4 regions of the Bradyrhizobium sp. BRP19 genome follow, and region 1 is predicted to be linked to each of the others. Evidence: predicted binding sites of a transcription regulator. Region 1 holds the regulator's gene; each other region holds the start of a gene.
The links. The regulator PhoB, encoded in region 1, activates phosphate uptake and scavenging genes when phosphate is short. The targets are predictions, from matches to a motif close to TGTCATNNANCTGTCAT.
Positions count from the first base shown of each region.

Region 2: the regulator PhoB is predicted to act here: its motif matches at 1,708-1,724, upstream of ugpB (sn-glycerol-3-phosphate ABC transporter substrate-binding protein UgpB).
Region 3: the regulator PhoB is predicted to act here: its motif matches at 2,302-2,318, upstream of I6F36_RS08215 (RNA degradosome polyphosphate kinase).
Region 4: the regulator PhoB is predicted to act here: its motif matches at 2,561-2,577, upstream of I6F36_RS34730 (UDP-2,3-diacylglucosamine diphosphatase).

Region 1 covers NZ_JADYVZ010000005.1:189,300-196,757, reverse strand. The annotation lists gene I6F36_RS18440 (ATP-binding protein) at 1-946, shown strand, start outside; gene pstS (phosphate ABC transporter substrate-binding protein PstS) at 1,096-2,109, shown strand; gene pstC (phosphate ABC transporter permease subunit PstC) at 2,245-3,234, shown strand; gene pstA (phosphate ABC transporter permease PstA) at 3,239-4,084, shown strand; gene pstB (phosphate ABC transporter ATP-binding protein PstB) at 4,081-4,902, shown strand; gene phoU (phosphate signaling complex protein PhoU) at 4,914-5,630, shown strand; gene phoB (phosphate regulon transcriptional regulator PhoB) at 5,653-6,360, shown strand; gene I6F36_RS18405 (GcrA family cell cycle regulator) at 6,652-7,164, opposite strand.
Region 2 covers NZ_JADYVZ010000006.1:87,553-95,010, reverse strand. The annotation lists gene ugpA (sn-glycerol-3-phosphate ABC transporter permease UgpA) at 1-291, opposite strand, end outside; gene ugpB (sn-glycerol-3-phosphate ABC transporter substrate-binding protein UgpB) at 339-1,655, opposite strand; gene I6F36_RS20355 (CaiB/BaiF CoA-transferase family protein) at 1,938-3,140, opposite strand; gene I6F36_RS20350 (organic hydroperoxide resistance protein) at 3,318-3,743, opposite strand; gene I6F36_RS20345 (MarR family winged helix-turn-helix transcriptional regulator) at 3,899-4,357, shown strand; gene I6F36_RS39875 (GIY-YIG nuclease family protein) at 4,361-4,597, opposite strand; tRNA gene I6F36_RS20335 (tRNA-Ala) at 4,756-4,831, opposite strand; gene I6F36_RS20330 (TIGR02300 family protein) at 4,929-5,336, opposite strand; gene aroA (3-phosphoshikimate 1-carboxyvinyltransferase) at 5,495-6,832, shown strand; gene cmk ((d)CMP kinase) at 6,829-7,458, shown strand, end outside.
Region 3 covers NZ_JADYVZ010000002.1:503,879-511,336, reverse strand. The annotation lists gene ppx (exopolyphosphatase) at 1-23, opposite strand, end outside; gene I6F36_RS08215 (RNA degradosome polyphosphate kinase) at 39-2,228, opposite strand; gene I6F36_RS08210 (DnaA/Hda family protein) at 2,375-3,052, opposite strand; gene I6F36_RS08205 (CDP-alcohol phosphatidyltransferase family protein) at 3,145-3,687, opposite strand; gene purM (phosphoribosylformylglycinamidine cyclo-ligase) at 3,844-4,917, shown strand; gene purN (phosphoribosylglycinamide formyltransferase) at 4,932-5,585, shown strand; gene I6F36_RS08190 (cold-shock protein) at 5,884-6,090, opposite strand; gene I6F36_RS08185 (autotransporter domain-containing protein) at 6,470-7,458, shown strand, end outside.
Region 4 covers NZ_JADYVZ010000023.1:13,679-21,136, forward strand. The annotation lists gene I6F36_RS34720 (PAS domain-containing sensor histidine kinase) at 1-1,140, opposite strand, end outside; gene thiD (bifunctional hydroxymethylpyrimidine kinase/phosphomethylpyrimidine kinase) at 1,461-2,261, shown strand; gene I6F36_RS34730 (UDP-2,3-diacylglucosamine diphosphatase) at 2,601-3,413, shown strand; gene I6F36_RS34735 (glycosyltransferase family 1 protein) at 3,427-4,470, shown strand; gene I6F36_RS34740 (threonine/serine dehydratase) at 4,534-5,517, shown strand; gene I6F36_RS34745 (caspase family protein) at 5,705-7,458, opposite strand, start outside.

The DNA.
Region 1 (7,458 bases):
GGCGCTGCGCAAGAACGAGCTCGCCCAGTTCGCGCTGCGCTCGCCGGAGATCATCACCGCGCTGCGCGAGGCCATCGCGACCACCGAGCCGCGGCGCGCGACCTATCTCGATCATGTTCCGGTTGATCGCTGGATGGAGCTGATCATCACGCCGGTACCGGTGCCGACCAGCTTCGGCGGCGCCGACAAATGCATGCTGATGACCTTCCACGACCAGACGCCGCTGCGCCGGGTCGAGGAGATGCGCGCCGACTTCGTCGCCAATGCCAGCCACGAGCTGCGCACGCCGCTGGCGGCGCTGTCGGGCTTCATCGATACGCTCCAGGGCCAGGCCAAGGACGATCCCAAGGCGCGCGAGCGCTTTCTCGGCATCATGCACAACCAGGCCACGCGCATGGCGCGCCTGATCGACGATCTCTTGTCGCTGTCGCGGGTCGAGCTGTCGGCCCATGTCCGGCCCGACACCCTGGTCGATCTCGTCCCGATCATCCGTCAGGTCGCCGACGGGCTCGAGCCGCTGGCGCGCGAGCGTCAGGTCGAGGTGGACATCCACCTGCCGGAGCCGCCGGTGATGATCGCGGGGGACCGCGAGGAGCTGCTCCGCCTGTTCGAGAACCTGATCGAGAACGCGCTCAAATACGGCGCCTCCGGCGGGCGCGTCATCGTGTCGCTGACCTCGAGCGCCGCCGCTGACGGAACTCAGGAAATCCGGGTCATGGTCCGCGATTTCGGCCCGGGCATCGCGCCGGAGCACCTGCCGCGGCTGACCGAGCGCTTCTATCGGGTCGACGTCGGCGACAGCCGCTCGCAAGGCGGCACCGGGCTCGGGTTATCGTTGGTGAAACATATCCTTAACCGTCATCGCGGCCGCCTTTTGATCGAAAGCGTGCCCAGGCAGGGCGCCACCTTCACCGCCTGTTTTCCCCAGATCAAGACTCCGGTTTGATTGGAAACGCAAGCAATTTCAATTGCTTGGTGTCGTCATCCAACTGTCACGAAACCTTCGTAAAAGCACAGCCGACCGCCCCTAAAGCGGCGGCGCGGGGAGCGCGATCGGGCGCGGATGGCGCTTCGCTCCCCTGTATGGAGACCAGCATGAATTTCCTCAAAACCATGGTCGCTGCCGGCTTGGTCGCCGCATCGACGACGGTAGCCTTTGCGGCCGACATCACCGGTGCCGGCGCGACGTTCCCGTTCCCGATCTATTCGAAGTGGGCTGACGCCTACAAAAAGGAGACCGGCAACGGTCTGAACTACCAGTCGATCGGCTCGGGTGGCGGCATCAAGCAGATCCAGGCCAAGACCGTGACCTTCGGCGCCACCGACGCGCCGCTCAAGGCCGAGCAGCTCGAGAAGGACGGCCTCGTCCAGTGGCCGATGGTGATGGGTGCCATCGTCCCCGTCGTCAACATCGAGGGCGTGAAGCCGGGCGAGCTGGTGTTCGACGGCGAGACCCTGGCCAACATCTATCTCGGCAAGATCACCAAGTGGGACGATGCCGCGATCAAGAAGCTCAATCCCAACGCGAAGCTGCCGTCAGAAGCCATCACCGTGGTCCGTCGTTCGGACGGCTCGGGCACCACCTTCAACTTCACCAACTATCTCTCCAAGGCCAGCGCGGACTGGAAGAGCAAGGTCGGCGAGGGCACCGCGGTCGAGTGGCCGGTCGGCGTCGGCGCCAAGGGCAACGAGGGTGTGTCGGGCAACATCAGCCAGACCAAGAACTCGATCGGCTATGTCGAATACGCCTATGCCAAGCAGAACAAGCTCACCCACACCGGTCTCGTCAACAAGGCCGGCAAGCCGGTGCAGCCGACCGTCGAGGCCTTCCAGGCGGCCGCCTCCAACGCCGATTGGTCCAAGGCTCCCGGCTATTACGTCATCCTGACCGAGCAGCCCGGCGAGAAGTCCTGGCCGATCACGGCGGCGACCTTCATCCTGATGCACAAGTCCGCCACCGACAAGGCGGCCGCGCAGGAAGCGATCAAGTTCTTCCGCTGGGCCTTCAAGAACGGCGGCAAGATGGCCGAGGAGCTCGACTACATTCCGATGCCGGACAGCGTCGTCCAGCAGATCGAGAAGACCTGGGCTGCCGAGATCAAGAGCTAAGGCGCTATATGTGTCCCGGACACGGTTCCGGGACGCTGCAAGATCTCCGCTCCGGATCGGCCTCCTGCCGCATCCGGAGCGCGCCACCAACAACAAGCGTACATAAAACGGGTATAGGGGATCGGCGTGGCTGAGATGGCTGTTGAGAGCAATGTGATTGATGCTGCCGGTCCATATGATCGCGCCAAGGCCTTGAGCGCGTTCAAGCTCGGCGACGTCACCTTCTACTGGATCACGCGGTTGTCCGCGATCTCGGTGCTGCTGATCCTCGGCGGCATCATCATCTCGCTGATCGTCGGCGCCTTACCGGCGATCCAGGAGTTCGGCATCTCCTTCCTGTGGACGCAGCGCTGGGCGCCCTCGGCCGATCCGCCGGTGCTCGGCGCGCTCGGGCCGATCTACGGCACGCTCGTCACCTCCTTCATCGCGATGCTGATCGCCATTCCCGTCGGTCTCGGCATTGCGATCTTCCTCACCGAGCTCTGCCCGCAATGGCTGCGCCGCCCGATCGGCATGGCGGTCGAGCTGCTCGCCGGCATCCCCTCGATCATCTACGGCATGTGGGGCTTCTTCGTGCTCGGCCCGTTCCTGGCCAACACCTTCCAGCCTTTCATGATCAGGGTGTTCGACGGCGTCCCCGTGCTGGGCGCGATCTTCGCAGGGCCCCCGTCCTATCTCAGCCTGTTCAACGCCGCGCTGATCCTCGCCATCATGGTGCTGCCCTTCATCACCTCGATTTCGGTCGACGTGTTCAAGACGGTGCCGCCGGTGCTGAAGGAAGCCGCCTACGGCGTCGGCTGCACCACCTGGGAGGTCGTCCGCAGCGTGGTGATCCCCTACACCCGCGTCGGCATCATCGGCGGCGTCATGCTGGCGCTGGGCCGGGCGCTCGGCGAGACCATGGCGGTGACCTTCATCATCGGCAACTCGTTCCGGATCTCCTCGTCGATCTTCGCGCCGGGCACGACGATTTCGGCGGCGATCGCCTCCGAATTTGCCGAGAGCGACGGCCTGCACCAGTCCGGCCTGATCCTGCTCGGCCTCCTGCTGTTCGTGCTGACGTTCTTCGTGCTCGCTGCCGCCCGTTTGATGCTGCTGCGCCTCGAAACCAAGGCCGGGAAGTGAAGCCATGAACCCGATCTATTCGCGCCGCCGCCGCTGGGACATCGTCATTCGCGGCCTCTGCATCGCAGCCGCCGCCTTCGGCGTCACCTGGCTCGCGCTGATCCTGGTCACGCTGCTCTACAACGGCTTGGCCGGGCTCAACCTCCAGGTCTTCACAGCTGACACGCCGCCGCCCGGATCGACCGAGGGCGGCCTGCGCAACGCCATCGTCGGCTCGTTGATCATGACCGTGATCGGCGTCGGCATCGGCGCGCCGCTCGGCCTGTTCGCCGGCACCTATCTCGCCGAGTACGGCCGCAACGACAAGCTGACCTCGGTGATCCGCTTCATCAACGACATTCTCCTGTCGGCACCCTCGATCATCATCGGCCTCTTCATCTATGGCGCGGTGGTGGTGCCGATGCGCGGCTTCTCGGCGATTGCGGGCGCGCTGGCGCTTGCCGTCATCGTGATCCCGGTCGTCGTGCGCACCACCGAAGACATGCTACTGCTGGTGCCGAATCCGTTGCGCGAAGCTGCCAGCGCGCTCGGCCTGCCGCGCTCGCTGGTGATCAAGCGCATCGCCTATCGTGCCGCGCGCTCCGGCCTCATCACCGGCGTGCTGCTGGCGACCGCCCGCGTCGCCGGCGAGACCGCGCCGCTGTTGTTCACGGCACTGTCGAACCAGTTCTTCAGCCTCGGCCTGAACAAGACGATGGCGAACCTGCCTGTCACCATCAACAACTTCGTGCAGAGCCCCTACGAGTATTGGAAGCAACTCGCCTGGAGCGGTGCGCTGTTGATCACCCTGACCGTGCTTGCCCTTAACATTGGCGCGCGCATCCTTGGCGCCGAGAGGACTGCAAAATGAGTGAAATGTCTGTTTCCGTCAGCGCACCGTCCGTTCATCCCGGCTCGCAGCCCCTGCCCGAGGCGCCCGCCAAGGTCACGGCGCGCAACCTCAACTTCTACTACGGCGACCACCACGCGCTGAAGAACATCAACCTGGCGCTCGGCACCAACCGCGTCACGGCGTTCATCGGCCCGTCCGGCTGCGGCAAGTCCACCCTGCTGCGCATCTTCAACCGGATGTACGACCTCTATCCGGGCCAGCGCGCCGACGGTCAGCTGTTACTCGACCATACCAACATCCTCGACCCCAAGCTCGACCTCAACCTGCTCCGCGCCCGGGTCGGCATGGTGTTCCAGAAGCCGACGCCGTTCCCGATGACGATCTACGAGAACATCGCCTTCGGCATTCGTCTCTATGAGAAGATCTCCAAGTCCGAGATGGACGACCGCGTCGAGAAGGCGCTGCGCGGTGGCGCGCTGTGGAACGAGGTCAAGGACAAGCTCAATGCCTCCGGCCTGTCGCTCTCCGGCGGCCAGCAGCAGCGCCTCTGCATCGCCCGCACCGTCGCGGTGCGGCCCGAGGTGATCCTGTTTGACGAGCCCTGCTCGGCGCTCGACCCGATCTCGACCGCCAAGGTCGAGGAGCTGATCCAGGAATTGTCCGAGAACTACACGATCGCGATCGTCACCCACAACATGCAGCAGGCGGCGCGCGTTTCCGACAAGACCGCCTTCATGTATCTCGGCGAGTTGATCGAGTTCGACGACACCAGCAAGATCTTCACGTCGCCGAGCGATCGGCGCACGCAGGATTACATCACCGGCCGGTTCGGCTGAGGAGACGGAACATGGGTTCTGAACATACCGTAAAGGCTTTCGACAGCGACCTTCAGGAGCTCACCCGCCTGGTCGCCGAGATGGGCGGCATCGCCGAGCGCATGATCGTCGATTCCGTCGACGCGCTGATCCGCCGCGACGTCGCGCTCGGCCAGCGCGTCGTCGCCACCGACGTCGAGCTCGACGCGCTGCAGAAGCGCATCGAGGAGCGCGCCGTGCTCACCATCGCCCGCCGCCAGCCGATGGCCGTCGACCTGCGCGAGATCGTCGGCGCGATGCGCGTTGCGACCGATCTCGAGCGCATCGGCGATCTCGCCAAGAACATGGGCAAGCGCGTCGCGGCGCTGGAGACGGATTTCCATCCGCTCAAGCTGTTCCGCGGCCTGGAGCACATGACCGACCTCGTGCAGCAGCAGGTCAAGTCGGTGCTGGACGCCTATGCCGCGCACGACCTGCCGGCGGCGATGGCGGTGTGGAAGGGCGACGAAGAAGTCGACGCCATCTGCACCTCGCTGTTCCGCGAGCTCCTCACCTACATGATGGAGGATCCGCGCAACATCTCGTTCTGCATCCACCTGATGTTCTGTGCCAAGAACATCGAGCGGATCGGCGACCACGCCACCAACATCGCCGAGACCGTGTTCTACATGATCGAGGGCCAGGCGATCACCGACAAGCGGCCGAAGGGCGACATGACGACCTTCGCCACGACGGTGCCGAACACCTGACGACTTAAGGAGCTACGACCACATGGGCGCACGCATTATGGTGGTTGAGGACGAGGAAGCTCTCACCGAGCTTCTTCGCTACAACCTCGAAGGCGACGGCTATGACGTCGAGACGGTGATGCGCGGCGATGACGCCGACACCCGCCTCAAGGAGCACATTCCCGATCTGATCGTGCTCGACTGGATGCTGCCGGGCCTGTCGGGCATCGAGCTGTGCCGGCGGCTTCGGACCCGGCCCGAGACCAAACAGCTGCCGATCATCATGCTCACCGCGCGCGGGGAGGAGAGCGAGCGGGTGCGCGGGCTTGCCACCGGCGCGGATGATTACATCGTCAAGCCGTTCTCGGTGCCGGAGCTGCTCGCGCGCGTGAAGGGCTTGCTCAGGCGCGCGAGCCCCGAGCGCCTCGCCACCGTGCTCGCCTATGGCGATATCGAGCTCGACCGCGACAAGCGCCGCGTGGCGCGCTCGGGCCGGCCGATCGATCTCGGTCCGACCGAATATCGCCTGCTGGAGTTCTTCCTGGAGCATCCCGGCCGCGTGTTCTCGCGCGAGCAGCTGCTCGACAGCGTCTGGGGCCGCGACATCTACATCGACGAGCGCACCGTCGACGTCCATATCGGCCGCCTGCGCAAGCTGCTCAACCTTGGCCGCGAGCAGGACCCGATCCGCACCGTCCGCGGCGCCGGCTACGCGCTGGACGATCGCTTCGCGAAGGCTGAGCAGACGTAAGATCGGGCGAGTTGTTGGTTCTCGGCCGCGGCAACAATCTCGGTCGTGATCCCGGGGCGCGCGCAGCGCGAGCCCGGGATCTCAGCGCGAGCGCGCGCGCTCGTCGCGATCAGCCACAGGACGTGGTTTGGCGAAGACTCGGAGTGACCATCTCGCGCAACGATTGCGTTATGGATCCCCGCCTTCGCGGGGATGACACCGGAGTGATTGGGAGCCGTCATCGTGTGACGGCTGCAGCCTTGGCGATCAAGCTTGGCGATCAAAGCTTGGCGATCAGGAAATTCCGCAACCTCACCGCGTGCCCGGTTTCGGTGCTGCGCGACGGCGATCCGCTGCAGGCTGATAGGCCACGCGCGAATGCTGGGCACAATAGGGCAGGCCGGAGAGCGCCTTGCCGCCGCAGAAGAAGAAATCCGGGCTCGAGGGATCGCCGACCGGCCAGTGGCAGGTCGCCTCGTTCAATTCCAGCAGCGACAGCCGCTGGCTCATCGGCACCACGTTGTCGTAGGTAACCGGCTCGGCTTCCAACTCGACCTCGAAGGCCTGCGCCAGCGCGGTGTTGCCGCGCGCGACGGGGCGGGTCACCCGCATCATATGCTGCGCGGGCCGTGCCTTGCGCGGCCGCGGCGCTGCCGATGAAGGGCTCTTGGCGCGGCCGGACAGGCCGAGCCGGTGCACCTTGCCGATCACGGCATTGCGGGTCACATTGCCGAGCTCCGCCGCGATCTGGCTGGCCGAAAGTCCGGCCTCCCAGAGCTTCTTCAGCTGCTCGACGCGATCATCGGACCAGGTCAAAACCGTCATTGCACCCTTTCCCTCGCTGCGCGCCTGCCATCCTGGGGCCTTCGCAGCGAATGCTTTAGCCTTGAAAAACCCGTGCCGTCAGAATCCCTTAAGGCTCGCCGGGCGCGCTCAAGACGCCCGAACGTTTACGCCGGTACATGAGGACTTCTGGGATCAGAACTGCTGCACGAGATGTCGTATCTGACAGTCCAAACGCTACAATATGGCGTGACTCCCGCGCAAGAGTCCGCCGACTCGCTTCCACATGTTCCGTGGTGAAAAACCCGCAAAATCGGCACCGCAAGACTACGGAAT
Region 2 (7,458 bases), on a different contig from region 1:
GTCTGCCATCACGGCCAGCAGCAGCGCGAACGACAGCGACGACACCGCGATCGCGAATGAGAAGAAGAAGGTGCGCAGGATCGCCTCGAAATAGGCGGGCTCCTTGAACAGCTCGATGTAGTTCTCGAACCAGACGAAGCTGGTCGACAGGCCGAAGGCGTCCTGCAGCAGGAACGACTGGATCATCGCCTGCAAGGCCGGCCAGTAGAAGAAAATCAGGACGATCGCGAGTTGCGGCGCAACCAGCGCATAGGGCAACAGCTTCGATTGGAAAATGGCTTGCTTTTGCATGATGCCCCAGCGCGGCAGGCCGGGGGACCGGCCTGCCGCTTGTCGCCTTACTTCACGGCGGTCTTTTCGAACTGGCGCAGCATGGTGTTGCCGCGCTCGACGGCCGCGTCCAGCGCCTGCTTGGCGGTCTTCTTGCCGGCCAGCGCCTGCTCGATCTCCTCCGCCCAGACGTCACGGAGCTGCACCATGTTGCCGAGGCGCAGGCCGCGCGAATTCTCGGTCGGCTCCTTGTTGGTCAGCTCGAGCAGCGGCGTCTCCAGATAGGGCTGGTCCTTGTAGAAGCCATCCGCCTTGGCCTTCTCATAGGCCGCCTTGGTGATCGGCAGATAGCCCGAGGCCTTGTGGATGTAGACTTGGCGATCGGTGTCCGAGAGGAAGGAGAAGAATTTGGCGACGCCCTTGTAATCGTCCGCCGGTTTGCCGCCCATTACCCAGAGCGAGGCACCGCCGATGATCGAGTTCTGCGGCGCGCCCTTAGCGTCCGGGTAATAGGGCATCGGCACCGCGGTGAAGGCAAACTTGGCCTGCGCCTTGACGTTGCCGAAGAACGCGGACGAGGTCAGATAGAGCGGACATTCGCCCGACGTGAAGCGGCCTTCGCCGGTGTTGGTGCGGCCGGCATAGTCGTAGGTCTTGTCCTTCTGGAGCTCGACCAGATTTTCGAGATGCTTGACCTGGAGCGGACCGTTGAAGGACAGCACGGTGTCGAAACCGTCGAGGCCGTTGGCCTTGCTGGCGAGCGGCACGTTGTGCCAGGCGGAGAGCTGCTCGAGATTGACCCAGGTGACCCAGGAGTTGGAGAAGCCGCAGGTGGCGTGGCCGGCCGCCTTCAGCTTCTTGGCGGCGTCGAACACTTCGGGCCAGGTCTTCGGCACCTCGACATTCGCTTTCTTCAGTGCGTCGAGGTTGACCCACATCACGGTCGAGGACGAGTTGAACGGGAAGGACAGCATCTCGCCCTTCGAGGTCGAGTAATAGCCGGTGATCGCAGGCAGATAGGCCTTCGGATCGAACTTCTCGCCGGTCTCGGCCATCAGCTTGTAGACCGGCTTCACGGCGCCGGTCGCGGCCATCATGGTGGCGGTGCCGACCTCGAACACCTGCATGATGTGCGGCGCGTTGCCGGCGCGGAACGCGGCGATGCCGGCGTTCATCGTGTCGGCGTAGTTGCCCTTGTAGGTCGGGATCACCTTGTAGTCGCTCTGCGTGGTGTTGAAATCGTTGGCGAGCCTGACGATGACGTCGTTGTTGGCGCCGGTCATCGCGTGCCACCACTGGATTTCGGTCACGGCAAGCGCCGGCGACGCCCCGAGACCAATTGTGAGTGCGACGGCCGCCGCCGTGCCAAAATGTCGAAGAGCCATCAAGAACCTCCCTTGCCCGTCACTAAAGAAGCGCTTGCGCTAGCAGCGCCATATGACGTTCACATGACTGTGTAAGCGGGAGAAACGAAAGCAGCAAGCGCGGCCAAATGGGAAGTTGTCAAATAGGCCAAGACGGAGCCGTCAGCCAACTCGTTCGCGCTGCACATGCGTGCGCGCGCCGCAGTGCGGCATTGAGATGAGGCACTATCGCGCCGCGGGCTCCGAACCTCTCCCACTTGCAAGCGGGAGAGGGAGCGCACCACCGTTGACGCTCGCCTTAGCTCAGCGTTTCCGCTCGGGACCGCAGACCGTGCCTTTTTCGACCATCGCGTCGATCTCGGCCTTGGAGTAGCCGAACTCGCCCAGCACCTCGGCCGCATGCTGGCTGAATTTCGGCGGCACGCGGCGCAGGCTCGGCTTGCTGCGGTCGAGCCGGATCGGCGAGGCAACGCCCTTGTACCAGTCCTTCTCAATAATATCGCCACGCGCGATCGTGTGCGGATTGGTCAACGCCTGGTCGATCTTCTGCACGGGACCTGCAGGCAGGCCGGCCGCGAGCAGGCGGTTGCACAGCGGCTCGGCCTCGTGCTGGCTGAACACGGCGGCAAGCTCGGCGCGCAGTGCCTCGCGATTGGCGATGCGGTCCTTGTTGCGGGCAAAGCGCGGATCGGAGCCGAGCTCGGGCTTGCCGATCTCCTTCGCCAGCTTGCGGAAGGTGCCGTCATTGCCGACGCCGATGAAGATGTTGTCGGTCTTGGTCGGGAAGATCGCGTAAGGCACGAGGTTCGGGTGCTCGTTGCCGGTGAGACCAGGCGGCTTGCCATGCATGAAATAATTCGCGGTGTGCGGATGCATGATGGCAAGGCCGGTCTCGTACAGCGTCGTCTCCAGGAACTGCCCCTTGCCGGAGCGCTGCCGCTCCGACAGCGCCATCAATATGCCGATTGCCGCATAGAGCCCGGTGGTGATGTCGACCAGGGGCACGCCGATCCGCATCGGCCCGCTCTCGGGCGAGCCGGTCGCTGCGATCATGCCGGTCATGGCCTGGATGATGGCATCGTAGCCGGGGTTGCCGCCGCGCGGGCCGTCGGCGCCGAAGCCGCAGATCCGGCAATGCACGAGGCTGGGATATTTCTTGCTGAGGACGTCGTTGCCGATGCCCCATTTCTCCAGCGTGCCCGGCTTGAAATTCTCGATCAGGACGTCGGCGGTCTCCAGCATCTTGAGCAGCACGATTCGGCCGCCCTCGGAGGCGAGGTCGAGGCCGATCGAGCGCTTGTTGCGGTTGATGCCGACGAAATAGGCCGCATCCTCCTCGTGGAACGGAGGGCCCCATTCGCGCACCTCGTCGCCCGCGGGCGGCTCGACCTTGATCACGTCGGCGCCGTGGTCGGCGAGGATCTGGGTGCAGTAGGGACCGCCGAGCACGCGCGTGAGATCGATGACGCGCAATCCGCTCATGGCGCCCGTTGCTGCTTCAGTCATGCCTTCGCTTCCCTGTGTCGATCATTGGATCACAGGCCTAGCGAGGTTTGTTTGCGCCAGCAATGGCGCCGAGCGTGGAGCCGTATGCGCCGCCGAGCAGCCATGCCGCGGGGTGGCAAATTCCCTCGTAAGCGGCCGGCCCGAGGGGGCCCCGGGCCAGCCGATCCGCGCTGCCGATCAGACCACCGTCAGGCGAACGTCGACATTGCCGCGCGTGGCATTGGAGTACGGGCACACCTGGTGCGCCTTCGCCACCAGCGCCTCGGCGTCTGCGCGGGTAAGGCCCGGCAGCGAGACCGCGAGGTCGATATCGAGGCCGAAGCCGCCCTCGGAGCGCGGGCCGATGCCGACGGTCGAGGTGACCGAGGCGTCGGCAGGCACCTTCGGGCCGCCCTGCGAGGCCACGAACTTCATCGCGCCGATGAAGCAGGCGGCATAGCCGGCCGCAAACAGCTGCTCGGGATTGTTGCCAGCGCCGCCGCCACCGCCGAGCTCCTTCGGCGTGGTGAGCTTGACGTCGAGCGCGCCGTCGAGGGTCGCAGCATGGCCGTCGCGGCCGCCGGTGGCCTTGGCGCTGGTCTTGTAGAGGACGTTCACGGACATTGTCGTCTCCTCGGGTCTTTCCGGGTTGGGGTGTAAGCTTTATCGCAGACAATTAGATTGCGCGCAATCTAATTCGTCGCGCCTCACATTTAATTGTTCGCAATTGAATGTGGCGCCGGCCGGGCCCAGAATGGGAGAAACGCGCAGGATTCTTCATGGCCCGGAAATCAACGGCGGTAGACCCGCTTCGTCTCGACAACCAGATCTGCTTCGCGGTCTATTCCGCTACGCACGCCTTTAACCGCGTCTACAAGCCGCTGCTCGATCGGCTCGGCCTGACCTATCCGCAATATCTGGTCATGCTGGTGCTGTGGGAGCGCGACGACGTGCCGGTCAAGGAGATCGGCGAGAAGCTGTTCCTGGATTCGGGCACGCTGACGCCGCTGCTGAAGCGGCTCGAGGCCGCCCATCTCGTCAGGCGCACCCGCTCGCGTGAGGACGAGCGTCAGGTTCTGATCGCCCTGACGCCGCAGGGCCATGCACTGAAGGAGAAGGCCCGCAGCGTGCCGCAATCGATCCTGGCGGCATCGGACTGCTCGGTGTCGGAGCTGGTCGCGATGAAAGACGAGATCGTCGCGCTGAGGGATCGGCTGAATGCGGTGATCGGGGAGTAGGGGCTAAAGCCGCTTCTTGGCGAAGGAGCCGCCTGATGCTGACTTCAAGTACTTTTCGAATGCGACGGCCTGCTTCTCGTCGCTGAATGCGACGTAAGTCTTGAGCCGCCAAGGTCCGTATTTCGAAGTGTGGGGCACCTCGCCAGCATTGTGCTTTGCCAGTCGGGCGCGGAGGTCGTCAGTGATCCCGACATAGAAGTGGAGAGAATCAAGGCTCTCAAGGATGTAGACGTACTTCACGGGCACACTCCTCGGTAGGCGAGGAGAGCTTACACCCGCTCTTGTTTTGCTGAAGCCCGGCTTCGCCCTTCGGGCTTCGCCGCGGCAGCCTTCGCTAGCTTCGCCACGAGGGAGCGGAGCTGGCTTGCCGAGCCGTAGCTGGCGAAGCCAGCGAAGGCTGGTGGAGCCAGGCGGGATCGAACCGCCGACCTCTTGCATGCCATGCAAGCGCTCTCCCAGCTGAGCTATGGCCCCTTAGTCCAAATGGGAGGATCCTGGGGGACCCGTCCCGGCCGGCGAGCGCTCTAGGCGACTCGCGCGGTGCACCCTTTTTCACAGATCAGGGCTGATCTCAAGTCTCTTCATCACCGCCGACATCACCAATGATGTCGGTCACGTCCTCATCGCCCTCTTCCTCGTCGGCAATGAAGGTCGAATCGTCGTCATCATCGTCGTCGAGGGTCTCGTCGACCTCGATATCGTCCTCCGATTCGGGCACGACCGCCTTGACCTTGCCGGTGTTCTCCTCGGCATCGGCCTCCTCGAGCGAGACCAACTCCTCGGTCTCCGCCGGCTCCGGCGCGTTGTCCTGGGCCATGTTGCGGGCCTCGGCCGCACGGGGGCCGCGGGCAGGAGCGACCGGGGCGATCGGCACCACTTCGCCGGTATAGGGCGAGATCACCGGATTCTTGTTGAGGTCATAGAATTTCTTGCCCGTGGTCGGGCAAATACGTTTGGTTCCGAGTTCGGACTTGGCCACGGCAGGAATCCTGGGAATGTCTGAAAAGCGGTGCTTCACTTGGCTAGTTGGCGGCCCGCTGTCAATAGCGCATTACGGGAGAACGACATGCCCGTGACGGGGCGCGGACCATGTGGTACCTGCGCGCCAGCCCACCGGGCCTATTCAAGGACACAATCTTGACCCATTCCGATCAACCGAGGCCGCTCCAGTCTCGCGCCAGCGGTCCCCTGACCGGGAAAGTACGGGTGCCCGGCGACAAGTCGATCTCCCACCGCGCCCTCATCCTGGGCGCGCTGGCGGTCGGCGAGACCAGGATTTCGGGCCTGCTCGAGGGCGAGGACGTCCTCAACACCGCCAAATCGATGCAGGCGCTGGGCGCCAGCGTCGAGCGCACCGGCGATTTCGCCTGGACCGTCAACGGCGTCGGGGTCGGAGGCTTCGCCCAGCCCAAGGCAGCACTGGATTTCGGCAATTCCGGCACCGGCTGCCGGCTGGTCATGGGCGCCGTCGCCGGCTGCCCAATTTCGGCGGTGTTCGACGGCGACGCCTCGCTGCGCAGCCGTCCGATGCGCCGGATCCTCGATCCCCTGGAAAAGATGGGTGCCAGAGTCACCGCCGGCGGCGAGGGCGGGCGCCTGCCGCTGACCCTCCAGGGCGCGCGCGCCCCCCTGCCGATCGTCTACAAGACCCCGGTCGCCTCGGCCCAGATCAAATCGGCCGTGCTGCTGGCGGGCCTCGCCGCTCCCGGCACCACCACGGTCATCGAGACCGAGGCCAGCCGCGACCACACCGAGCTGATGCTGAAGCATTTCGGCGCCGACATCACCTCGGTCCAGGAAGGCCGGCACGGCCGCCGCATCACGCTGGTGGGCCAGCCCGAGCTGCATGGCGCCAATGTCGTGGTGCCCGCCGATCCCTCTTCGGCCGCCTTCCCGATCGTCGCGGCGCTGATCGTGGAGGGCTCCGATGTCGTGCTGTCCGACGTCATGACCAATCCGCTGCGCACCGGGCTGTTCACCACGCTGCGCGAAATGGGCGCCTCCATCGAGGAGAGCGAAGTGCGCGGCGATGCCGGCGAGCCGATGGCGCGCTTGCGCGTGCGGGCGTCGAAGCTGCGCGGCGTCGAGGTGCCGCCGGAGCGCGCGCCGTCGATGATCGACGAATATCTGGTGCTGGCGGTGGCGGCGTCGTTCGCCGAAGGCACCACGATCATGCGCGGCCTGCAGGAGCTGCGTGTCAAGGAATCCGACCGGCTTGAAGCCACCGCCGCCATGCTGCGCGTCAACGGCGTCAAGGTCGAGGTCTCCGGCGACGATCTGATCGTGGAGGGCCGCGGCCACGTCCCGGGCGGCGGCACTGTCGCCACCCATATGGACCATCGCATCGCGATGTCTGCGCTGGTGATGGGCTGCGCCTCCGATCAGCCCGTGACCGTCGACGACACCGCCTTCATCGCCACTAGCTTCCCGGACTTCATTCCGATGATGCGTTCGCTAGGGGCCGAGTTTTCATGATCATCGCCATCGACGGGCCCGCGGCTTCGGGCAAGGGCACGCTCGGCAAGCGTCTCGCCCACCATTACGGCTATCGTCATCTTGATACCGGCGTGATCTATCGCGCGGTCGCCTACGCCTTGATGCAGTCGGGGCACGATCTCAACGATGAGGCGGCCGCGGTGCAGGCCGCGTTGGAGCTCGATCCCGAAAAGTTCGGTAATCCTGCGCTGAAGACCCAGAAGGCCGGCGAGGGGGCCTCGATCGTCTCGGCAATCCCTCGGGTTCGCGAGGTCCTGGTCAATTTCCAGCGCCAGTTCGCCGCCGATCCGCCCGGCGCCGTGCTCGACGGCCGGGATATTGGAACCGTGATCTGCCCCCATGCCGACGTGAAGATCTTCGTGGTCGCCGACCCCAAGGTCCGCGCGCGGCGCCGCACCATGGAGGCCAAAGCGCGGGGCGAGGAGGCGGACGAGGCGGCCGTGCTCGCCGACATCCTCCAGCGTGACGAACGTGACAAGAATCGGCCGATTGCGCCTCTGAAACCGGCCCCGGATGCTTACTTGCTAGATAACTCCCAACTGGATATAGAAGGCGGCGTCCGGGCCGCCATCGACATTATCGAGGCTGTCCGAGCGGGCCGGTCG
Region 3 (7,458 bases), on a different contig from region 1:
CCGCGCTTGCGCGGCCGCTTCACGTCGCAAATCCCCGATCAGGATTGATGACGTTCGTTCCGGCGCGTGAGACGACGCGGCGAGGATTCCTTGAGCGACTTTCCACGGCCAGACAGACTCGGATTCGTCATGAAGTAGTTGTGGACGTTGAAAGGCTCCTCGCCCTTCGCGGTCTTCATACGCGTTGAAGACCCATCCGGCAACAACTGCCAGCTCTGCTCATTGTCCTTCAGGTTCGCGACCATGATCTGTTCGAGAACCTGCTGATGCACCGTCGGATTTTGCAGCGGACACAGCACCTCGACGCGGCGGTCGAGGTTGCGCGGCATCATGTCGGCGGACGAGATATACACAGCCGCTTTCGCGCTCGGCAGTCCCTGGCCCATGCCGAAGCAGTAGATTCGGCCATGTTCCAGGAAGCGGCCGATGATCGACTTGACGCGGATGTTCTCCGACAGACCGGGAATGCCGGGCCTGAGGCAGCAGATGCCGCGCACCACGAGCTCGACCTGGACACCGGCCTGCGAGGCCTCGTAGAGCGCGTCGATGATATCAGGATCGACCAGCGCGTTCATCTTCATCCAGACCGCGCCGGGACGGCCATGCCGCGCATGTGCGGTCTCGCCCTGGATGTGCTCGATGATGCGCTTGCGCAAGGTCAGCGGCGACACCGCCATCTTTTCCAGATCGCTCGGCGCGGCATAGCCGGTGATGAAATTGAACACGCGCGCGGCATCGCGGCCGATCGTCGGGTCCGAGGTGAAGTAGGAGAGGTCGGTGTAGATGCGCGCGGTGACCGGGTGATAATTGCCGGTGCCGGTATGGACGTAAGTCGTCAGGCTGCCGCCCTCGCGGCGCACCACCATCGAGAGCTTCGCGTGCGTCTTCAATTCGAGGAAGCCGTAGACGACCTGCACGCCGGCGCGTTCGAGATCGCGTGCCCAGCGGATGTTGGCTTCTTCGTCGAACCGCGCTTTCAGCTCGATCAGCGCGGTGACTGATTTGCCGGCCTCGGCCGCTTCGGCCAGCGCGCGCACGATCGGTGAATTGTTGGAGGTGCGGTAGAGCGTCTGCTTGATCGCAACGACGTCGGGGTCGCGCGTGGCCTGCTGCAGGAATTGCACGACGACGTCGAACGACTCGTAGGGATGGTGGACGATCAGGTCCTTCTGCCGGATCGCGGCGAAGATGTCGCCGCCATGCTCGCGCACGCGTTCGGGGTGGCGCGGCACGTAAGGGGTGAATTCGAGGTCGGGCCGGTCGAGGCGGGTGAGCTGCGAGAGCTCGTTCATCGCCTGCACGCCGTCGACCAGGAAGATCTCGTCGTCGGCGGCGGAGAGCGCGTGCTGCACGAAGCTGCGCAGCTGCTCCGGCATCTTGGCGTCGATCTCGAGCCGGATCACCGATCCGCGGCGGCGGCGCTTCAGCGCGGTCTCGAACAGGCGGACGAGATCTTCGGCCTCCTCCTCGATTTCGAGCTCGGAGTCGCGGATGATCCGGAAGGCGCCTTGGCCGTGCAGATTGTAGCCGGGGAACAGGCGGTTGATGAACAGGGCGGTGGCCTGCTCCAGCGAGATCAGGCGCACCGTGCCATCCGCCGGCAGGCGGATGAAGCGGTCGATCTTGCCGGGCATGCGGATCAGCGCGTTCATCTGCTTGCCGTCAGCGGCGCGCGTGAGCTGCAGTGCGATGGTGAAGCCGAGGCTCGGAATGAACGGGAAGGGGTGGGCCGGATCGATCGCCAGCGGGGTCAGGAGAGGGAACACGTTGTGGAGGAAGTAGTCCTCGATCCAGGTTCGTTCCGCCTTTGTGACGTCCTTGCCGTCGACCAGCACGATGCCGACCTCGGCCAACGTGGCGCGCAGGTCGCGCCAGATCGCCTGCTGGTCGGAGGCGAGCTGGGAGACGGTGCGGTTGATCAGCGCCAGCTGCTCGGACGGCGTCAGGCCGTCGGGGCTGCGCTCGGCGATGCCCTCGCGGACCTGGGCCTTGATGCCGGCGACGCGAACCATGAAGAACTCGTCGAGGTTATTGGCCGAAATCGACAGGAATCGCACCCGCTCCAGCACGGGGTGGCTCGGGTTGACCGATTCCTCCAGGACGCGGCGGTTGAAATGCAGCCAGGACAGCTCGCGATTGATGAACCGCTCGGGACTGGACGCGATCGCCGGAAGGCTCTCGGTTTCCGGGGCTTTCTCTTTCGTTTCAACAGCTTGCGCAGAGTCCATCAGAAGTCGGTCCATCCAGTTCACCCCAATTGCGACTCAAGCGCAAAAATCGGCGGGAGCATGTGTTAGAGCGATGACGTTTCGATGACATTGATGTTCCGCCCCCGCGCCGCGTCAAGCGGACTTCGGGGAGGCCCGCGAGCCTGTCAGGCGTCCCGGAGCAGCTCAGCGGCCAGCGCCCGGGTGACGGGACGGCCGAGCCGTAGGGCTTCGCTGTCGAGCAGCTCGACGGCCCGCCGGGCGGCAGCCGAGGACCGCTCCAGGCGCGTCGCGAGGTAGCCGACCACGCTCTCGTCCACATTGAGCTGGCGGTCGGCGCAGAACTTGACGATGAGGCCGCGGAACAGCTGGTCGTCGGGAGGCAGCAGCGTGACCGCCGGAACGGCCCGCAGGCGCGAGCGCAGGTCGCGAAGCTCGATCGGAAGCGCGGCCGGCGCCTCGCGGCCGGTGAACAGGACGTAGGCGCCGTCCTCGCGGGCGAGGTTCATCAGGTGAAACAGGGCACGCTCGTCGAAGTCCCCAGCCTTGAGATCCTCGACCACCAGCGCGCCGGTGGCGAGCGCGCCGGGCACGTCCATTGCGGTCAGCGCATTGGCGGTGGTCGAGCGGGCGCCGGCTTCCTCGGCCCAGATCGCGGCGAGATGGCTCTTGCCGCTTCCTTCCGGGCCCGCCAGCCACATGATCCGGTTCGGCCATTCCGGCCAGCCGTCGATGAGGCCTAGACCGGCCGCATTGGCGGGGCCTTCGAGGAAGTTGTCCCGGCTGAGGCTCTCCGCATGCGGAAGCGCAAACGCCAATTGTCGGGGATGAACGCGGCCTGCCACGCTTGCTCTGCTCCATGCCGGCGCGCCGGCCCGCTTGTAGAGATTCGACTTGATGGTGCGGGACTTGGCCTTTTGCTGGGCTGCTTCCCCGCTCATTTGGCCTCGATCGTGCTCATGTGCCGCAGCCACTCGACGAGATAGAGCGACACGGAGGAGAGCGTGAAGACCGTGACGAGACCCATCAGGATGACATCATAAGGCGCGGGCTTGAAGCCGAAGGCAAGCGCCGCCAGCACCAAAGCTGCGAATGCCACTTGTGCCACCGTGTTGAGCTTGGAGACTTTCGACGGCTTCATCTCGACCGGCCGGTCGAACAACCAGGACACGATCACGGCGGCGACAATCATGATGTCGCGCGAGACCACCAGGATCACGATCCAGCGCGGGATCGCGCCCCAGATGCCGAGCGCCATGTAGATCGAGACCAGCAGCGCCTTGTCGGCGAGCGGATCGAGCAGGGCGCCGAGCTCGCTCGTCATGTTGAAGCGCTTGGCCAAAAAGCCGTCCACGGCATCGCTGATGCCGGCGATCAGGAAGACGGCGAACGCCACCTCCATTTGGCTCGACACGATGGCCCAGACGATGATCGGGACCAGCATGATGCGGCCCAAGGTAATGATATTCGGAATACTCACGAAAGCGCTTCCCGGCACCGGTTCTGACCTCAAATCCGGCCCGTTGCAGGCTGAACCGGTTGATATGTCTACATAGTATAGCGGGGAGCGCCATGCGAGCCATTGCGCGTCCCCGGAATTCAACGTAACCAGCCGCAAACCCACTGGAAATCGGGCATGACCGACCGCAAAAACGGCCTCACTTACGCCGATTCAGGCGTCGATATCGACGCGGGCAACCGCCTGGTCGACCTGATCAAGCCGATGGTGCGCGCCACCGCGCGGCCGGGCGCCGATGCCGAGATCGGCGGCTTCGGCGGCCTGTTCGACCTCAAGGCGGCCGGCTTCAAGGATCCGGTCCTCGTGGCCGCGACCGACGGTGTCGGCACCAAGGTCAAGATCGCGATCGAGACCGGCCTGCATGGCGGCATCGGCATCGACCTCGTCGCCATGAGCGTCAACGACCTCGTGGTCCAGGGCGCCGAGCCGCTGTTTTTCCTGGACTATTTCGCCTGCGGCAAGCTCGATCCGGAGGCCACGGCCGCCATCGTCGCGGGCGTTGCGGAGGGATGCCGCGAATCCGGCTGCGCTTTGATCGGCGGGGAGACTGCCGAAATGCCCGGCCTCTACAAGGACGGCGACTACGATCTCGGCGGCTTTGCCGTCGGCGCCGCCGAGCGCGGTACGTTGTTGCCGCGCAAGGACATCGCCGCGGGCGATGCCGTGATCGGTCTCGCTTCGTCCGGCGTGCATTCCAACGGCTTCTCGCTGGTCCGCAAGATCGTCGAGCAGTCGGACCTCGGCTTCGAGGCGCAGGCGCCGTTCGCGCCGGTGATGACGCTCGGCGGCGCGCTGCTGACGCCGACCAGGCTCTACGTCAAATCCTGCCTGCGCGCGATCCGCGAGACCGGGGCGGTGAAGGGGCTCGCCCACATCACCGGCGGCGGCTTCACCGACAACATCCCGCGCGTGCTGCCGAAGCATCTCGGTGTCGGCATCGACCTGGCACGCCTGCCGGTGCTGCCGGTGTTCAAATGGCTGGCGGCCCAAGCCGGCATCGCCGAGCTGGAAATGCTGCGCACCTTCAATTGCGGCATCGGCATGATCGCGATCGTCGAGCCCGACAAGGTCGACAAGGTCGTCGAAGTCTTCACCGACGCAGGCGAGACCGTGGCGCAGCTCGGCACCGTGATTCCGGGCGAGGGCGAGCACCGCGTCGTCTATAACGGCCACCTCGACATGGCGCTATAATGACTGGCGCCGTGATGAAGCGCCGCGTCGCCATCCTGATTTCCGGGCGCGGCTCCAACATGGCTGCGCTGATCAGGGCAGCCGCCGCCGCGGATTTCCCGGCGGAGATCTCGCTCGTCATCTCGAACAAGGCGGATGCGCCCGGCCTCGAACGCGCCCGGGCGAGCGGCGTGACCACCGAGGTGATCGAAAGCAAGCCGTTCGGCAAGGACCGCGCCGGCTTCGAGACGGTGCTGCAGGCCGCGCTCGACAAGCACGGCATCGAGCTGATTTGTCTCGGCGGCTTCATGCGCCTGTTCACGGCCGAGTTCACCAAGGCCTGGTACGGGCGGATGCTCAACATCCATCCCTCGCTGCTGCCATCGTTCCCCGGCCTCGACCCGCACGGCCAGGCCCTGCGCGCCGGCGTCAAGCTCTCCGGCGCGACGGTGCACTTCGTCATTCCCGAGACCGATGCCGGCCCGATCGTGATGCAGGGCGCGGTTCCCGTCAGCGACCACGACACCGCGGAGACGCTGTCGGAGCGCATCCTCGAGGTCGAGCACCACATCTATCCCGAGGCGCTGCGGCTGCTCGCGACCGGCAAGGTCCGCATCGAGGGCGATGTCTGCAAGACGGCGGGAAGCGCAGCGTCGGAGAATTTTCTGGTTGCGCCGGTGGTGAGTTAGACAGTCGGGACTCAAGAGCCGTAGAGCAGTCGATCGACCAGTCTGCCGACTTGCCGGGGGTGATCGAACACACCCGCGAATGCCTCGTCGGGAAGGTCCGAGCCGAAAACATCGAACGGCGTGAGTGCCTTCTCGTCGCACGACGAAGCTGGGCGTTGGAGTTCGTCGGCCGTCGTCTCTGGTCGATTGGTGGTGATATTCGTTTCTCCAGCTACGCGCTGTTTTGCTGCAGCTCGAAACAAAATCCCCCGGCAGAGCCGGGGGCAACGTCATGATCGCTCGCATGCCGCGAGAGACATCAGGAAACCTTGAGGTTCTCCGCGGATGATTTGCCGCGGTTCTCCACGAGGTCGAATTCAACCACCTGATTCTCGTTGAGGGTAGAGAGTCCGGCACGCTCGACGGCGGAGATGTGGACGAACACGTCCTTGTCGCTGCCATTCGGCTTGATGAACCCATAGCCCTTTGTCGGGTTGAACCATTTGACGGTGCCCTTTTGCGGCATCGCTCGTCTCCTCCACTAGATATAAAAACGACGCGGCCGCTTTTTCGCGTGCCACGCCACAAACGGGCTCCCGGAAGTCTGTTCGAGTCTTGAGGCGCAATGTCGCGAAACGCACAGCAAACGGCCAATTCCGATTGTGACCGATATTGCAACATGAAATTCGCCGGCTAGCAAGCCGCGCGCGGATTTCAAGACCAAGCCGGGTGCCTTCAAGCGCAATTTGCGACCTGTGGCAGCAGAACCACAATCGGTGCAATAGCCTCGGCCGTTATGCGCCAACCGGTTGACCCTTCGTGGCAGTTCGGCCCAAATCGCCGCAAGCGCCGCAGACCGTGTTGCATTTTTGCGCGCTGCCACTTCGCTTTCGGGATTCATCGTCATGCGCTGCGCCGCGCAGCTCTCCGGGACACGGCAGACGATCGGGCTCACCCGCGTCCGCCGGATCGCGGCTGCGCTTGCGATGGCGTTTGCCTTGGTCGTGACGATGGCGGCCGTGAGCCCCGGCTTCGCGCAAAGCACGCCCACACCGACCCCGACGCCCACGCCGACACCCACGCCGTCACCGACCCCGATTCCGTCGCCGACCTCGACCAATCAAAATCAGTCAGCCGGCAACAGCATGCTCAATTTCGGCTCAGGCTTTCTGGAGCGGCTCGGCAACCAGGCTTCGGGCGGCGTCAGCCGGGCGTTCCGCACCAATCCGGGCGGCGGCGGCGCCTCGGTGGCTGCGGAAGATCCGCGCTACCGCACCTGGTTCGAGGGCTATGGCCTGTCGGTTCGCACCGAAGCGCAAGGCGACTTCGTCGGCGACAAGCGCAAGACCTTCGGCGGCGTTGCCGGCTTTGGCGCGCGGCTCGCACCCGGCGTCAACATCGGATTCTCCGTCGACCACAGCCACACCGACATCGACGTGCCGCTGGCGCTGCAATCCGCAACCCTCGATCTCACCCAGCTCGGCTTCAGCGGCTCAATCGACAAGGGCCCGTGGACCTGGGCCTTTGCCGTGGTGCACGGCTTCGGCAAGGTCCATTCCAGCCGCGATACCGGCCTTGGCCTTGCGACCGCGCGCTATCGCGCCGCCGTGGACGGCGCGCTGACCGAGATCAGCTATTACTGGACCAAGGACGAGATGCGCATCGTGCCCAAGGGCGCGCTGGAATATGTGCGTGCCACCAGCGCCGCGTTCCAGGAGACCGGCGGGCTCGATCCGCTCAACGTCGGCTCGTCGGCGCTCTCGCGCGCGCGCATCATGCTCGGGGCCGAGGTCGGCCGCTATTTCATCATTGACCAGAAGATCCTGGACCTCTCGGCCTACGGCAAGTTCGTCGACAATTTCCACCAGGACCTCGGATCCATCCAGGTCAGTCT
Region 4 (7,458 bases), on a different contig from region 1:
CCTGATCTCGATGTCTTCGCGCAAGGTGCGCTTGAGCAGCTTGAACATGGAATCGAGCAGGCTCCGGCAATCGATCGTCTGAGGCCGCAGCAATTGGCGGCGGCTGAAGGCGAGCAGGCGCTGCGTCAGCTCGGCACCCCGTTCGCCCGATTGGCAGATGTCGTCGGCAAAGCGCCCGAGGTCGGGCCTCGCCTTGAGCTGCTCGCTCAGGTGCTCGGCATTGCCGATGATGACGGTCAGCAGATTGTTGAAGTCATGCGCGATGCCGCCGGAGAGCTGACCGACCGTCTCCATCTTCTGCGCCTGCTGAAGCTGCTGCTCGGTCAGCTTGCGCGCGGTGAGGTCGTGGACGATGCCGACGAAGATCAATTCGCCGTCCTGCCGCGCCTGGCCGACCGACAGCTCCATCGGAAACGTCGTGCCGTCCTTGCGCAGGCCGACGGCCTCGCCGCTGGTCGCGAAATGCCGCGCCTGGCGCTCGGATGCTGCATCCGCCTCGGGCATCAGCATGCCGACGTTGCGGTTCATCACCTCGTCGGCACGGTAGCCGAACAGGCGCTCGCAGGCCGGATTGAACAGCAGGATGCGGTCCTGCGCATCGAGCAGGATGACGCCGTCGACCGCGGTCTCGACGATCGCGGTGAGGCGCGCCACGCTCTCGCGCATCGCGCGCTGGGCGTCGCGGACCTGCTGCAGCAGCAGCGTGGCGTCGCGGCTCTTGATTTCCTCCTCCTCGAGCGCGGCCTGGACCTGTCGCAGCTCGAACGGCGAGGGGATCGTGAGGATCTTCGGCAGCAGCGGCCAGAGCGCGGCGGCGGTGAAGACCGACGCGACCGCCGTGGCGGCCTTGAGCATGCCCTCGATGCCGTAGATCGGAACCCAGAGCGTATAGATCGACAGCACGTGGGTCAGGCCGCACGCCATGATGAAGATCGCGAACGCCCAGTAGACCCAGCCGAATTTGAGGTCGCGCCGCTTGGTGACGAGGATGGCGAGGGCGAACGGGATCGAGAAATAGGCGGCGGCAATGCTGGCGTCGGAAACGACGTGAAGCCAGATCAGCTGAGGCTCCCACAACAGGCAGATGCCGTGCGGCGACAGCATGGACGAGTCGAGGAGACGTTCGAAGAAGGCCCACATCGTTCCACCCCAAGGAGTCTTGTTCAGGTGGCTTGCGGGGCCGGCGGCCCGCAACATGGGGGCGCTGGACGGTTCCACCACCTGACGTCTCGCGTAACCGGCGAAGCACGCTAAGGTACGCGACTATAGCAAGGGTCCGGCGCCGTTGCATTTTCAAGCCCGCATCATTTCGGGCCTTGGTTCGCGCTGTGTCCGACTGATTCGCAAGGCGCGCAATTGATTCGCGAATCACGCCTGGCGGCGGCCCGGCGCGCTTGCTGACGCTCCACGGTCGCGCTACGAGTGGCCATGGCGGCCTCCTCAAGCACATGTCTCCCGCGATGACGACCCCGGTCGCACTCACCATCGCCGGTTCCGATTCGAGCGGCGGCGCCGGCATCCAGGCGGACCTGAAGACCTTTGCCGCGCTCGGCGTCTATGGCGCCTCCGTGATCACGGCGCTGACGGCGCAGAACACGCGCGGCGTGACCGGCATTCACGCGGTGCCGGCCGGGTTCGTCACCGAGCAGATCGACGCGGTGTTCTCCGACCTCGACATCGGTGCGGTGAAGATCGGCATGGTGGCCCAGGCCGCCAGCATCGATGCCATCGCGGCCGCGCTGTCGCGCTGGGCGCCGCGGCATGTCGTGCTCGATCCCGTCATGGTGGCGACCTCCGGCGACCGCCTGCTCGCCACGGAGGCCGTCGACGCCCTGCGCGCCAGGCTGATGCCGCTGGCTGCCGTGATCACGCCGAACCTGCCGGAGGCTGCGGCCCTGCTCGATGCGCCGGTGGCGGCGAGCGAGGCCGAGATCGAAAGCCAGGGACGCCGCCTGCTGGCGCTGGGCTGCCGCGCCGTCCTGATCAAGGGCGGGCACGGGGAGGGCGCCGAGAGCACCGACTATCTCGTCACTGCCGAGACCGCGATCGCGCTCGCCGCGCCGCGTGTGGCCACCCGCAACACCCATGGCACCGGCTGCTCGCTGTCCTCCGCTATCGCGGCAGGGCTGGCCAGGGGCGAGGACCTCGAGGCCGCCGTGCGCAACGCCAAGGCCTGGATCAGCGCCGCGATCGCCGCCGCCGACCGCTTCAGCGTCGGCCACGGCCACGGGCCGATCCATCATTTCCACAAGTTCTACTGAGGCGGGCACCTGAACGCGCGCCCCATCCTTCGAGACGACCGCTTCCAGCGGTCTCCTCAGGATGAGGCTAAGCAGCACTGTGCCCGTTGAAGCTAGGGCCGCACACTCGGTCCTCATCCTGAGGGCCCGCCAAGGGCGGGCGTCTCGAAGGATGTGCCGCGGGGAGGTTTGCCTCAGAGAAGAGCGGGGGCTTGCGCCCCTGCGGCGCCATGTCGCCTGATTGTCGCATGCGACTGATATTCGCGGGGAGGGCGAGGCAAGGCGTGATTCGTATTTGAAGGTGCCTCAAGGGTTCAATCGGTCATCCCCCTGTCACGGGACATTGTTACAGGCTGGCGCATGGGAAGTTACGATGTGAGTGACGAGAGCCCGGAGCGGCGCTTTCGCACGTTGTTCATCTCCGACGTCCATCTCGGGGCCCGCGGTTCACAAGCCGATCTTCTGCTCGACTTCCTGCGCTACCATGATGCCGATACGATCTATCTCGTCGGCGACATCGTCGACGGCTGGGCGCTGAAATCGAGCTGGCACTGGCCGCAATCGCATAACGACCTCGTCCAGAAGCTTTTGCGCAAGGCGCGCAAGGGCGCCAAGGTCATCTACATTCCCGGCAATCACGACGAGTTCCTGCGCAACTATTACGGTACGCATTTCGGCGGCATCGACGTGGTCGAGAACACGGTTCACACCGGCGCCGACGGCAAGCGCTATCTCGTCATTCACGGCGACATCTTCGATCTCGTGGTGCAGAACGCGCGCTGGCTCGCCCATCTCGGCGACAAGGCCTACGACTTCGCGATCCAGATGAACCGCCTGGTCAACTTCTTCCGCCGCCTGTTCGGCGTGCCCTATTGGTCGCTGTCGCAATGGGCCAAGCAGAAGGTCAAGAACGCCGTCAACTATATCGGCGCGTTCGAGCAGGCGCTCGCCGCCGAGGCGCGGCGTCACCAGGCCGACGGCGTGATCTGCGGCCACATCCACTACGCCGTGATCCGCGACGAGGCCGGCATCCGCTACATGAATTGCGGCGACTGGGTGGAGAGCTGCACCGCGCTGGTCGAGCATGACGACGGCCATTTCGAGATCATCACCTGGGCGGATCAGTTGCGGAAGCCGGAGCAGGTGCCACAGGTCGCAGCCAGAGCTGCATAACAAGGACCACTTGATGCGCATCCTGGTCGCGACCGACGCCTGGCACCCGCAAGTCAACGGTGTGGTTCGGACGCTGACCAAGCTCGCTGACGCTGCAAAAGCGCTCGGCGTCGAGTTCACGTTCCTGACGCCGCAATCGTTCCGCACCTTCGCGATGCCGAGCTATCGCGACTTGCGCCTCGCCATGCCGCGCCCGGCCCGGATCGCAAGGCTGATCGAGGAGGCACGTCCCGACAGCATCCACATCGCGACCGAAGGGCCGATCGGCCTGATGGTCCGCCGCTATTGCCGCCAGCGCAAGCTGCCGTTCACGACCAGCTTCCATACCCGCTTTCCCGAATATGTCCGCGCCCGCGTGCCAGTGCCGGGCTCGCTGATCTGGCGGGCGCTGCGGCGCTTCCACAGCGCCAGTCGCGCCGTGATGGCGGCGACGCCGGCGCTCGCGCGCGAACTGACCGAGCGCGGCTTCGACAATGTCGTGCTGTGGCCGCGCGGCGTGGACACCACGTTGTTCCACCCGCGCGTCATCGATCTCTGCCTGCCGGCACCCGTGTTCCTGTCGGTCGGCCGCGTCGCAGTCGAGAAGAATCTCGAGGCGTTCCTCGACCTCGACCTACCCGGCACCAAGGTGGTCGTCGGCGACGGCCCGGCGCGCGCCTCGCTGGAAGAGGTCTACCCCGATGCGATCTTCCTCGGCGAGAAGCACGTCGAGGAACTGGCGGATATCTACGCGGCCGCCGACGTGTTCGTGTTCCCGAGCAAGACCGACACTTTCGGCCTGGTCCTGCTGGAGGCGCTCGCGAGCGGCCTGCCGGTCGCGGCCTTCCCCGTGAAGGGTCCCCGCGACGTGATTGGCGATGCGCCGGTCGGCGCGCTCGATCACGATCTGCGCAATGCCTGCTTCGCCGCGCTCGATATCTCCCGGCAGGACTGCGTCGCGTTCGCCGCCAATTACACCTGGGAGGCCTCTGCAACGGTCTTTATCGACAGCATTTTGGCGGTCGGGGCGGTGCTGCCCGGTCGGAACGCCGCGGAACAGCCGCGTTTCGTGGCTTGAGGCAAGAAATCCTCTCGCGGAGGTGTCTTGCCCGGGCCTGATCGGCCGCGATAACATTCCGCCATGACCGAACAGGCCCTTCCGGTCGGCCCTGCCGACATCGATGCCGCAGCGCGCGTGATCGCGCCTTACGCCATCCGCACCCCGCTGTTGTCCTTCCCCGTGCTCAACGAGCGCGTCGGTGCGAAGGTGTTCCTGAAGCCGGAGATGCTTCAGCGCACCGGCTCGTTCAAGTTCCGCGGCGCCTTCAACAAGGTGTTCTCGATCCCGCAGGACAAGCGCGCCGGCGGCGTCGTTGCGTTCTCCTCCGGCAACCACGCCCAGGGCGTGGCGGCGGCGGCAAAGATCCTGGACATGCAGGCCACCATCGTGATGCCAGCGGATGCGCCGCTGTCGAAGCGCGAGCGCACCAAATCCTACGGCGCCGAGGTCGTGCTGTATGATCGCTATAACGAGGACCGCGAGGCGATCTCGCGCGGCATTGCCGAGAAGCGCGGCGCGACGCTGGTCAAACCCTACGACGATCCGTTCGTGATCGCAGGGCAGGGCACCGCCGGCCGCGAGATCGCCGAGGACATGGCAACGCTCGGCCTCGGCCCCGACATCGTGGTGGCGCCGGCCTCCGGCGGCGGCTTGATCGCGGGTGTCGCGACCGCCGTGAAGGCGCGCTATCCGCAAGCCGAGATCGTGGTCGCCGAGCCCGAGGCCTTCGACGATCACGGCATTTCACTCAGCGCAGGCCATCGCGAGCCGCATCCGCCGGCCGGCCGCACCATCTGCGATGCGCTGATGGCCCTGATGCCGGGCGAGATGACGTTTGCGATCAACAGCAAGCTCTTGGCGCGCGGCGTCACGGCGTCGGACAAGGAAGTCGGCGCGGCGGTCGCCTTTGCCTATCGCGAGCTGAAGCTGGTGGTGGAGCCCGGCGGCGCGGTGGGGCTTGCTGCGCTTCTCGCGGGCCGCCTTGATGTGGCCGGCAAGAACGTCGTCATCGTGCTGTCAGGCGGCAATGTCGATGCGGATCTGTTCGCGGAGCTGGTGGCCTGATCGTCATTCCGGGGCTCGCGCAGCGAGAGCTATGATGCGCAATTGCGCATCTGAGAATCCATAACCACGATCGGGAGTATGGATTCCGGGCCTGCGCCTTACGGCGCATCCCGGAATGACCAAGAACAGACATGAAGAAGGGGCAGAGCGTTTCCGCTCTGCCCCTTTGTCGTCTCGCTCGCCGCAATCAGTGCGTGAAGCCGCCGCGACGGTTGCCGCCATTGTTCATGCTCGGCGCTTGGTTCATCGACTGCCGGAAGTTGTTGTTGCTGCTGACCATGCGGTTCGGCACCGTGTTGAGCTGCGGACGGCTCGTCTGCACGTTGGTCTGCACCTGCACCTTGTTGACCGGGCTAATGTTGGGCCTCACGATGCCGGTGTTGCCGTTGTTGACGCGGATCGGCTGGTTCTGCGTCTGAACGTTGGCCGGCTTCACGTCGATCTTGGTGCTGCCTTTGCCGACATTCACCGGCATGCTCACGATCTTGGGCGGAGAGCCGTTGCCGGCATTGTTGCCGCCGTTCTGCGGCTTGCTGGTCGCAGGCAGGGTCACGATCTTGCCGATGCCGACCTTGCCGTTGACCGTGTTGGTCGGCGCAGGCAGCGTGACGATCTTGCTCGGGGTCTGCGGCGGCGTGCCGTTCTGCGGGTTCGGCTGGTTGTTGCCGGCAGGCAGGGTGACGATCTGGCCGCCATTGCCGAGCTTGCCGAGGACGTTACCGTCGAGCGGCTTCTGCACGACAGGCAGATTGCCGTTCACCTGCGCGCCATTGCCCTGCTGCATCAGCGGCATGTATTTGGGCTGGCCGAGATTGCCGATCTTGATCGTCGGAGCAATGGTCTGCGGCGCCAGGAACTTGGTCGCCTGCATCAGGGGGATCTGCTTCGGCTGCACCTGCAGCTTCAGCGCGACCTGCGCATAGGGGCTGTTGCCGTAGCTGTCATAGAAGCTCTTGTAGGCGAGCGGCGAGTTGGCGAGCACCGCCTTGTGCCAGGCCTGCGAGATCAGGATGTTGTTGAGCAGCCAGCGGATGTGGTCGCACAGCGGGTCGTGCGGGTACATCCGGATGAACTCCTGATAGTACTCCGGCCGGCCCTCGGACACGACGTAGTCATAGGCCTGGCGGGTGGAGCGGCTCGGCAAATTGGAGGCCATCTGCACGACCGGCGCTTTCACCGGCGCGCGGTTGGCGGCAACGGCGGTGTCACCGAAGAAGGTGAAGTCGCTCGTCAATGACGAGCTCTCCCACGGAATCTGCGCGCCGCTGGTGGTCTGGTTGACCTGCAGGCGCACGCGCTTGAACAGCTGCTCGATCGGCACGTTGGGCTCGCGCGCGACGTTCAGGAACGCCTGTGTGTACGGGCTGTGGCCATTGGTGCCGTCGAGCGCCTCGGCACCTGGCGCGGTCGAGTAGCCGACGATCGAGCCGTTCGGCGCATCGACGATGGCAAGGCCACGGCCGGCGTCGTTGATTTCAGGGAAAGGGTTGTTGCGGCAGGCATCGAGGATGACGATGCGCATGCGGCTCGGGATCGTCTCCAGCGTCGACATCACGTCGACGAGGCGCAGCGAATTGTTGACCAGCTCGGTCGGGCTGGAAACCTTGGCGTCGACCGGAACGAGATAGTTCTCGCCGGCGAGCTGCACGCCGTGACCGGCGTAATAGACCATCGCCACCGTGTTCGGACCGCGCGAGGCGACCTTGGCGGAGAAGTCCTGGACGACGCGGAGCATGTCGTTCTGGGTCAAGTCGGTCGCGGCGACCACTTCGAACCCGGCGGAGTTCAGGAACTGCGCCATCGACTGGGCGTCATCGTCGGGATTCGCAAGCTGCGGCGCGTTCTGGTAGTTGGCATTGCCGATCACCAGCGCCACCCGCTGCTCCGGGCCTTGCAGCGCGGTGGGGGCAGGCTGCACGGGGGCGACTTGCGCGGAAACGG